DNA from 3 places in the Exiguobacterium sp. UBA1053 genome. Region 1 is predicted to be linked to each of the others. Evidence: predicted binding sites of a transcription regulator. Region 1 holds the regulator's gene; each other region holds the start of a gene.
The links. The regulator Rex, encoded in region 1, represses fermentation and respiration genes when NADH is low (regulators of the CRP and FNR family bind a similar motif). The targets are predictions, from matches to a motif close to TTGTGAAATATTTCACAA.

Region 1 (3,357 bases):
TATCCGATTGTTTGTAGTGCTTCTCTTGCCCCGATTTCTTCAGCGAGAGCGCTTGCGGTTTTTGACCCGTTGCTTTGTCTTGCGACGACAGTGCACCTTGCGCACTGACTAGATTGGAAGACGTCATTAAGACGGCTGCCATAAGTGCAATTTTCTTCTTCATGCGTTCGTTTTCCCCTTTTCTGTAAAACCATAGTAGTACTACTAATAAAACAGTTAAACGAAAATTCTGTATATTTAGTTTAATGAATTTAATGGAAATAAACAATTTATATTTGCCTATTTTTTTAATTTATTTGTTTTACATGACATTTTATATTTTTAAGGAATTTAACTGGGAGAAAAATAAAAACTCCTCGACGCCTCGAGGAGTTGGATATTTGGTATTGGTGGAGACTATCGGGATCGAACCGACGACCTTTTGGCTGCCAGCCAAACGCTCTCCCAGCTGAGCTAAGCCCCCATGAATTATCTTTAGTATACGTATCACTAACTGCTTTATCAATATAAAAATAACGCTTTCATAAAAAAGAATTCCTTCCAAAAATCGTTGGAAGGAATTCACGATTCATTTATTCAATTCACGCATCAAATCCGCCTGTCGTTCAAGCTCTGCCTGTTGCTCGAGGATCAAGACTTTTTTGTACGTTCGCGCAGAAATCAAGATGCTGATCTCATAGAGAACGAACAATGGAACCGAGATCATCAAGTGTGACGTCACGTCCGGCGGTGCGATCAATGCCGCAACGACGAACAGCGCAAAGTACGCATATTTCCGATTCTTTCGCATGAAATATGGCGTCACGAGACCCAGACGTGTCAGGAACATCGTCACGACCGGCAATTGGAAAAGAAGACCGAACGGCATCGTCAACCGGATTAAGAAACTGAAGTAGTTCTCCACTCCGATGACTTGTTCGATTCCGAGCTCTTTCCCGAGATCCGTTGAGACTTCAAGCAAGAAGGGAAGCAACCAGAAATACGAGAAGGCTACGCCAGCCAAAAACAGAAAGAAGATGACCGGAATATACGTCAATGTCGCTTTTTGCTCCTTGTCATAAAGTCCTGGTCGGACGAATGCCCAGAGTTGATACATCCAGAACGGTGACGCTAAAATCAGCGCAATAATGAACGCAAGATTCAAATACAACATTAAAGGATCGGCGACGTTGAAGGCATTCAAACCGATACCGAGCTCTTTTAAGTCTGCTTGCAAGAAGCGGACGAGCGGTCGGACGAGCGGAAATGCGACAGCGAACAGGACGACGACGATGATAAGCGACCAGACGATCCGCTTTCGGAGTTCGTCAAGGTGCGACGTCATGCTTTGCTCTTGATCAACCGTCATGATTCAATCACTTCTCTTTCGGTTCGTCCTTTTTATCGTCGTCCATGATGCCGTTCGTGGCATTCTTGAACTCTTTCAATGTCTGACCTGCAGCACGTCCGAATTCTGGTAACTTCTTCGGTCCAAAGATGATCAACGCGACGACCGCGATTAATCCGATGCTCGCAGGTCCGATACCTAGTGTGAGCGGAATAAGGTTTTCCATTATGATTTCACTCCTTCAGCTGATTGCGAATAATGCTTCATGAAATAAACTAACGACTGCAACTCGATCGATAAATCAATGTGATGGACCCGGACGCTCGCTGGCACGTTCAACCGTGCAGGCGTAAAGTTCAGGATGCCTGTCACACCATACTCGACTAACTCATCCGCTACTGACTGCGCGAACTGGGATGGAACCGTCAAGATGGCAACATCGACCTGATTCGCTTCGATTTGTTCTTTCATGTCCGAAACATGATAGATTGGAACGTCATGCGTCGTTGTTCCGACCTTCTCTTCGTCCGCATCAAACGCAACGACTATCCGAGTACTATTATTCTTTAAAAAGTTATAATTTGCAAACGCTGTTCCGAGATGACCGACCCCGATTAAGGCAACATTCGTCACCTCATCTTGATTCAAGGTTTTGCGGAAAAACGTTAAGAGATGTTGAACGTTGTATCCATACCCCTTCTTCCCTAATGCCCCAAAGTAGGAAAAATCGCGACGAATCGTTGCTGAATCAACCTTCACCGCCTCGCTTAACTCAGCAGAAGAGACGCGGAGCTTGCCTGAATTGTATAAACTTTGGATGAAGCGATAATATAGCGGCAACCGTTTTGCTGTCGCTTGTGGAATTTTTGTGTCTGGTCCATTCATCCTGCAGTTCCCCCTTCGGCCACATCCATCGTGGCACCCAAATCTTTGCAAAAAGCTTTCTACTCTCCTTGATTGTAAACCACTTCACATAGAGTCACAAATAATATATTCCGCAGGACCTCGCGCTTTTGTTCGTGATAGACTAAAGGGTGGAAGGATGGATGGAAATGATACTCTTACAAGTCAACCAACTCTCGAAATCATTCGGCGTCGAGCCGATTTTAGAAAATATCAAATTGGAAGTACAAGAGCGCGACCGCATTGCGCTCGTCGGACGAAACGGTGCCGGTAAATCGACCTTGCTCAAAATCATTGCTGGCGAACTCAGTCATGACTCAGGTGACATCATGAAAGGCAAGGATGTCAAAATCGGTTATCTCGCGCAGGACAGTGGTCTTGAATCGAACGAGACGATCTGGAACGAGATGCTGACCGTCTTCGAACATCTTCAGGAACAAGAACGAACACTGCGCCGGATGGAAATTGAAATGGGTATGGAGCATATCTTGAACGACCCGGTCGCGTACGATCGTCTCCTGAAGACGTATGATCAAGCGCAACACGACTTCTCAGAAGCGGGTGGTTATCAGTTCGAAGCAAATATCCGCTCCGTCCTGCACGGTATGCGCTTTTATCCGGATGATTATTCGCGCCGGATTCAGACATTATCCGGTGGTCAACGGACACGGCTTGCCTTAGCGAAGATGCTCTTACAAGCACCAGAGCTTCTCATTCTCGATGAGCCGACCAACCACCTCGATATCGATACGCTCGCGTGGCTCGAAAGTTACCTCGGTGGTTATCGTGGTGCCGTCCTGATCGTCTCGCACGACCGGTACTTCCTCGACCAAGTCGTCAATGTCGTCTACGAACTGTCGCGCAATGTCTGTCGTAAGTTCACGGGGAACTATACGAAGTACTTGGAGCAAAAAGCGGCCTTATACGATCAGGAAATGAAGCAGTTTGAACAGCAGCAAGAAGAAATCGCGAAGATGCAGGACTTCATTCAACGGAACATCGCCCGGGCGACGACGACAAAACGTGCCCAAAGTGTCCGGAAACGGCTCGAAAAGGTCGACCGACTCGATCGTCCAGATGGAGATGAGCGTAGCACGGTCCTGTCCTTCCCGATTGAAAAACAGAGC
Region 2 (3,357 bases), on a different contig from region 1:
TCGTTCAGACCTATAACCAACTGGCGGCACTAAATTTAGCCTTCTTACGCCAAGCGCAAGCCTTGAGTAAGATCGTTGATTTCGCAGTCATCCACAACTTCAACATGGAGACCGCATCAGCTGCCCAAGCTATCGCGAAGATCAAAGAGTTGCCACTCGTCAGTAACGTCTACGATGTCGAAAGTGAGCGTTCTCCTGATCGTTCAGGTGGTCTGGTCGTTGCCTTAAAACGACTTGAAGGAGATGCGTTGCGCCAATCAGCGGTCGTTTATCTAGAACGAGAAGAGTCACGTCACGGGGTGGAACAAGAGTATCACGTCGAAAAGAAGCCACTGCGTTTTGAAGAGAACCTTGAAAAACCATATCAACACGTGACGAATCCGAAAAAGAACGGATGAACAGTTGCAATTCCTTTCCTTTCTTGGTACGATACTTGAGTATGCTTAACCTTATGTAAAGCAAAATCACTTGATACATCGAGAGCTAGATAGGAGGGAATCCCATGCGCGTTAAAATCACATTAGCTTGCACTGAAACTGGTGACCGTACTTATATCACTAAAAAGAACAAGCGTAACAACCCAGAGCGTCTTGAGTTGAAGAAATACAACCCACGTCTCCGTAAGCACACACTTCACCGTGAAGTGAAATAATTGAGATGGAAGCCGTCACTTCGTGTGATGGCTTTTTTTGTGGAAAGGAAGACAGTCATGAATAAACAAGAAGTACGCCGTCTGATCAAAGAACGACTCGATGTGATGGAGAACCGTGCGGAGAAGGAACGGTTGATTCACGAACATGTTTTGTTGTTACCTGAGTGGCAACAAGCGACCTGTGTCGCGATCACATTAGCTTTTCGAAATGAATGTGATACAAGAATGCTGATTGAACAGGCGTGGCAAGAGGGCAAGACGGTCTTGATACCAAAAGTAGTGGGAGACGAGATGGTCTTTTATGAACATGGACCAGAAGATCAACTGCAAGCAAATCAGATGGGGATTGCTGAACCGACCGCTTCAGCACGTCGGGCTTCACTTGCTCAAGCAGAGCTTTGTCTCGTTCCGGGTCGCGCCTATCGACGGGACGGATATCGTTTAGGGTGGGGAGGAGGCTATTACGATCGTGCACTCGTGACCTATGCAGGATGTAAAGTATCGATTGCCTTTTCTGAACAACTTCTTTCCGATTTTGAAGTCGAAGCCTTTGATATCCCAGTTGACCTGATCGTCACTGACTTAGAGGTCATCCGATGTTGAGCGCGACCATTTTGTTTTGTCTATTGCTTGCTTGGACCGGGCGATCTTTTCGTTTATTGACGACAAGTGGTGCGATCATGACCCTGCTCGTCGGTAGTGGTGTCTCATTCGGATTTGGATGGCAAGGATTAGTAGTTCTTTTGCTCTTCTTTGGTAGCTCGAGCTTGTTATCGAAGGTCGGACAGTCCAGAAAACAATCGGTCGACTCCATCGTTGAGAAAGACGGCGCGCGTGACGGATGGCAGGTCCTTGCGAATGGAGGGGTAGCGTTCGGTGCTGCCTTAGCGTATGCTATAACGATGGATTTTGCGTATCTCTTGTTATTTCTATTCGTCATCGCAGCATCGAATGCTGATACGTGGGCATCCGAAATCGGACCGCTCTCAAAACGTGATCCATGGTCTCTCAAAACGTTACGACGGGTACCAGCAGGAACGAGTGGAGCGATGTCGCTGATTGGGACGGTCGGTACGATCGCAGGAGCTGCGTTCATCGCGATAGCAGCGCATTGGATATTTTCTCTTTCTTTAAGAGACGTCTTACTCGTAACAAGCATCGGTGTACTCGGGAGTCTGCTGGATACACTATTTGGAGCAGTAGGGCAACGTGTTTACCGATGTACGGTTTGTGGAGAATACACGGAAAAGCGAGAGCATCACGGTCAACCGACAGCTTACGTTTCGGGCATTCGATTTTTAGGGAATGATGCTGTCAATGTCTTAACGAGCGGTTTGGCAAGTGGAATCGGGTTTATCATCGTTCGATTCTGGTAACTGGAAAGTATATGAGTATGTAATTCCTTATGTTAGGATATCAATGACACAAAATGGACAAATGTGATTAATTTCACATGATACAAAGAATGTGAAAGATGTTACAATTTACTTGTGAGATAGTTAACAAACTCTTATAACGAATGAAAGGGTGGACATAACGATATGGAATTACATGCGAAAGTGACACGGGTAGCCCTCATTGGAGCTGGTGCAGTCGGTTCAAGCTTTGCCTATCAGATGTCAACAGCTGGACTTTGTGAAGAACTTGTCATCATTGATGTCAACAAAGCCAAAGCAGAGGGCGAGGCAATGGACTTAAACCACGGAACACCATTTAGCTCTTCACCGATGCGAATATGGGCGGGCGACTACGCAGACTGCCGCGAAGCGGAAGTCGTCGTCATCACGGCAGGCGCTCCACAAAAACCAGGTGAGACAAGACTCGATCTCGTTGCAAAGAATGCCTTGATCATGAAAGAAATGATTCGTCAAATCATGGATTCTGGTTTTGATGGGATCATCGTCGTGGCTTCCAATCCGGTTGATATCATGGCGCATCTTGCCTGGAAATATTCTGGTCTTCCGAAATCCCGCGTATTTGGATCAGGAACGGTGCTGGATACAGCACGTCTGCGTCAAATGCTTGGAGAATACTTTCACATTGATTCTCGAAATGCCCATGCCTATATTCTTGGCGAACATGGTGACACGGAATTCGCAGCCTGGAGTAACAGTCGCATTTATGGAAAAACGATTGATGAACTACTTGCTGAAGACGATCGTTATTCTCAAGCAGATCTTGATCAAATCTACATCAACGTCCGAGATGCTGCTTATCATATCATCGAGCGCAAAGGGGCAACCTACTATGCGATCGGGCTGGGACTCGTTCGGATCGTTCGTGCCATCCTCGGAAATGAGAACTGTCTATTGACGGTCGGTGCGCATGTCGATGGGCAGTACGGAATTTCCGGTATCCATATTGGAGTTCCCGCCATCATCAATCGTCAAGGTGTGCGTGAAATCATTGAAGTCTCATTGACGGAAGAAGAGTTGAAGAAATTCCATCATTCTGCTGATGTATTACGTCAGACGCTTGAACCCGTCTTGCAAGGATAAGCGTACGCATCATGATGAAGGTATTACGAAATAAAGTAGCAAAAAACTCAAGTATCGGACTTGCTTCATATTGTCCACACTTGAGTTTTTTTGATGTAGAGAACGAATACATAAAAAATCACATCTATTCATCCGGTAGTAAAAAGAAAAAAATCTAGGTTTTATTTTACTAGAAAAGGGTTAAGTAAGAGATAGAAGCATTTTTAC
Region 3 (3,357 bases), 790 kb from region 1:
ATAGAGACTGCCAAGCGTTGCAATCGTTGAGATGATGAACATAAAATGATAGCGTGTCATATGTATCGTCCTTTCTAACGTGTTAAACTAATGCCATCTTATATCATGAGGAGTCGAATCTCACATTGCAAGTGTCGGAAATGGAAATGTTGATCACCTTATCGGAAGAATTGAATATGAGGCGCGCTGCTGAACGATTATTCGTCTCGCAACCTGCGCTTAGTCAACGTCTCGTTGCGATTGAAAGACGCTGGGGAACAAAATTATTCATTCGTTCATCGCGTGGGTTAAGCATCACACCACAAGGAGAAAAAGTAATCGGTCTCGCAAAAGAGATGAATCGGAAGGAACTTGAGTTAAAAAGTGAATTGACAGCAGAAGAGGGTGCCGTTTATGGAACGCTTCGGATTGCCGTCGCTTCCATCATGGGGCAATATTGGCTCCCGCGTGTCTTAAAACGATTCGTTGAGCGTTATCCGCATGTCCGTGTTCAGCTTGTCACGGGATGGTCCAGTGAGATGATGCGTCATATGTTAGAGGAACATTTTCATATCGGGATCATTCGTGGAAACCCGGACTGGAAAGGTGTCAAAGAACGTCTTTTCTCGGATCCGCTCTATTTAGTCGATAGTGAGTTGACGTCAATCGAACAGTTACGCGTGACGGATCGACCATTCATCCAGTTCAAGAGTGACTCAACGTACTATCAGGAAATTTTAGAATGGTGGCAAGATCGGTTCGCAAGTCCACCATCTCGGACGTTGGTCGTCGATCAAATCGAGACATGTAAGCAGATGGCTCTACATGGAATTGGATTTGCGATTTTACCCGAGTCGACGATTCAGCAATCAAATGAAGTCATGCAGCTTCCTTTAAAAACATCGTCTGGAAAAATATTAAAGCGAGATACATGGATTTTGTCTACGGAATCGATGCTTGAACTAAAACAAGTTCAAGCGTTTTGGGATATCGTAAAAGAAGAAGGAGGAAGTCAGTCAGATGGAATACGCCATTGAAATGCGGCGCGCGCTTCATAAAATACCAGAACCAGGGTTCAAGGAATTTAAGACGCAAGCTTTTATATTGGAACAAATTCGTGCTTATCCACCAGATCGTGTCACGTATGACACGTTTGAAACGGGTGTTTTCGTTCGAGTGAAAGGATTGACTGGAAATCGGACGATTGGATACCGGGCAGACATTGATGGGTTACCAATCGAAGAAGCGACAGGTCTTCCATTTTGTTCGGAACATCCAGGCTTCATGCATGCCTGTGGTCACGATATGCACACGTCGATTGCGTTGGGATTGATGAAACGAATCATTGAATTGCCGGTCATGGATGATGTCGTCTTTTTATTCCAACCAGCGGAAGAAGGTCCGGGCGGGGCAGAACCGATGATTAAAAGTCCGTTGTTTGAAAAATATCGTCCAAGTGAGATGTATGGTCTTCACGTCGCACCGGAATATCCAGTCGGTACGATTGCGAGCCGTCCCGGCGTCTTGTTCGCGAGTGCTCGAGAAGTCCATATCACGATCTATGGTCAAAGTGGTCATGCGGCCTTTCCTCATTTGACGATTGATACGGTCGTTGCGCAAGCAGCCTTAATCATGCAATTGCAAACAATCGTCAGTCGATCCATCAATCCGATGAACTGTAGCGTCATTACGATCGGAAAGGTCGATGCCGGGATTCGGGAAAACGTCATCGCCGGTAGAGCTGTTCTTGACGGTACGATGCGCGCACTCAATGGAGAAGACATGGAAAAACTGGAACGACGCGTTCGTGACATCATTCGAGGAATCGAAGCTTCCTTTGGCGTCAAGATTGATCTACAATTCGGAAATCGTTATTACGAGGTCGTCAATGACCGACACATCGTTGATAAATTTTCATCATTCGTCAAGATGAATGCGAACTACATTGAATGTGATGCAGCAATGACAGGAGAAGACTTCGGATTCATGTTGAAGGAAATTCCAGGGATGATGTTTTGGCTCGGAGTCGACAATCCGACATCTGGACTTCACCAACCAACCTTGAATCCGGATGAATCCGCGATTCCATTTGTGATTGATTTACTCGATCATTATTTCCGAGAATATGTTTAAAAAGTTTTATGAAATAATGAAGGACATTAAGCTTTCCCTTTCGAAATCAAGAATGGGAGAGCTTTTTATATATGTAAGAATAGGAGTTTTCGAACATTTTGTGAAAAAAATCACGTGCACATGTGAACAATTTGTTACATCAAACATTATAAACAGACATAAAGGGTTATGTTCTCTATGATACGGTTATAGACCATATAGAGAAGTATGTTTTAGGAAGAGGGGGCTATATACATGTTCAATGATCCCGTATTGCTCAGTCGATTGTTGACAGGGCTCACATTAGCGTTTCATATTATATTCGCGACGATTGGCGTCGGGGTACCACTCATGGTACTCGCTGCTGAATTCATCGGTCTGAAACGCAAAGATCCGGATTATATTTTATTAGCAAGACGGTGGACGCGTGGATACGTCGTTACCGTCGCAGTCGGTGTCGTGACAGGGACGGCCATCGGATTGCAATTATCACTACTTTGGCCGTCACTCATGCAAGTGGCTGGTCAAACGATCGCATTACCACTGTTCATGGAAACATTCGCATTCTTCTTTGAAGCGATTTTCCTCGGTATTTACCTGTATACATGGGATCGATTCAAAAACCCATGGTTACACTGGTTGATCGGGATTCCAGTCGTCATCGGTGCGACAGCATCAGCATTCTTCATTACGACGGTCAACTCCTTCATGAACTCACCAGAAGGATTTAAGATCGTCAACGGAACGCTAACGCAAATTGAACCATTAAAAGCAATGTTCAATACAGCAACACCTACAAAAGCAACACACGTCATCGTATCGGCTTATTTGACAGTCGCCTTCATCTTGGCGGCAATCGCGGCGTTCCACTTACTCCGCAAAAAAACACTCTCAGCAGCGGAAACAGCGTATCACAAAAAAGCACTTCGCTTAACGGTTATGGCTGGATTGATTTTTGCCTTCTCGACTGCACTTGTCGGGGACTTCTCAGGGAAATACTTGGCGAAATATCAGCCAGAGAAACTCGCGGCTGCTGAATGGCATTTTGAAACGACAAGTGAAGCAGAATTGATTTTTGGTGGGATACTTGATCAGCAAGAAGACGGCAGTTATGAAATCAAGGGAGCCGTCAAAATCCCATATGCACTCTCGATTCTTGCGGGTGGAGCCCCAGATACAGAAGTCATTGGTCTAAATGAGTTCGCAAAAGAAGATCAAGCACCGCTGATCGTTCACTATTTCTTCGATATCATGGTTTCGATTGGT

Region 2: the regulator Rex is predicted to act here: its motif matches at 2,090-2,107, upstream of B3G15_RS03005 (L-lactate dehydrogenase).
Region 3: the regulator Rex is predicted to act here: its motif matches at 2,211-2,228, upstream of B3G15_RS09510 (cytochrome ubiquinol oxidase subunit I).

What each region holds. Positions count from the first base shown of each region.
Region 1 is NZ_DCDO01000013.1:1,127,373-1,130,729, forward strand. Features, by position in the region: gene B3G15_RS13345 (S8 family serine peptidase) at 1-163, opposite strand, end outside; tRNA gene B3G15_RS13350 (tRNA-Ala) at 388-463, opposite strand; gene tatC (twin-arginine translocase subunit TatC) at 569-1,348, opposite strand; gene B3G15_RS13360 (twin-arginine translocase TatA/TatE family subunit) at 1,356-1,553, opposite strand; gene B3G15_RS13365 (redox-sensing transcriptional repressor Rex) at 1,553-2,212, opposite strand; gene B3G15_RS13370 (ATP-binding cassette domain-containing protein) at 2,380-3,357, shown strand, end outside.
Region 2 is NZ_DCDO01000003.1:388,724-392,080, reverse strand. Features, by position in the region: gene B3G15_RS03025 (1,4-alpha-glucan branching protein domain-containing protein) at 1-398, shown strand, start outside; gene rpmG (50S ribosomal protein L33) at 503-652, shown strand; gene B3G15_RS03015 (5-formyltetrahydrofolate cyclo-ligase) at 710-1,255, shown strand; gene B3G15_RS03010 (DUF92 domain-containing protein) at 1,249-2,028, shown strand; gene B3G15_RS03005 (L-lactate dehydrogenase) at 2,194-3,150, shown strand.
Region 3 is NZ_DCDO01000013.1:338,659-342,015, reverse strand. Features, by position in the region: gene B3G15_RS09525 (disulfide bond formation protein B) at 1-60, opposite strand, end outside; gene B3G15_RS09520 (LysR family transcriptional regulator) at 126-1,016, shown strand; gene B3G15_RS09515 (N-acetyldiaminopimelate deacetylase) at 1,000-2,112, shown strand; gene B3G15_RS09510 (cytochrome ubiquinol oxidase subunit I) at 2,347-3,357, shown strand, end outside.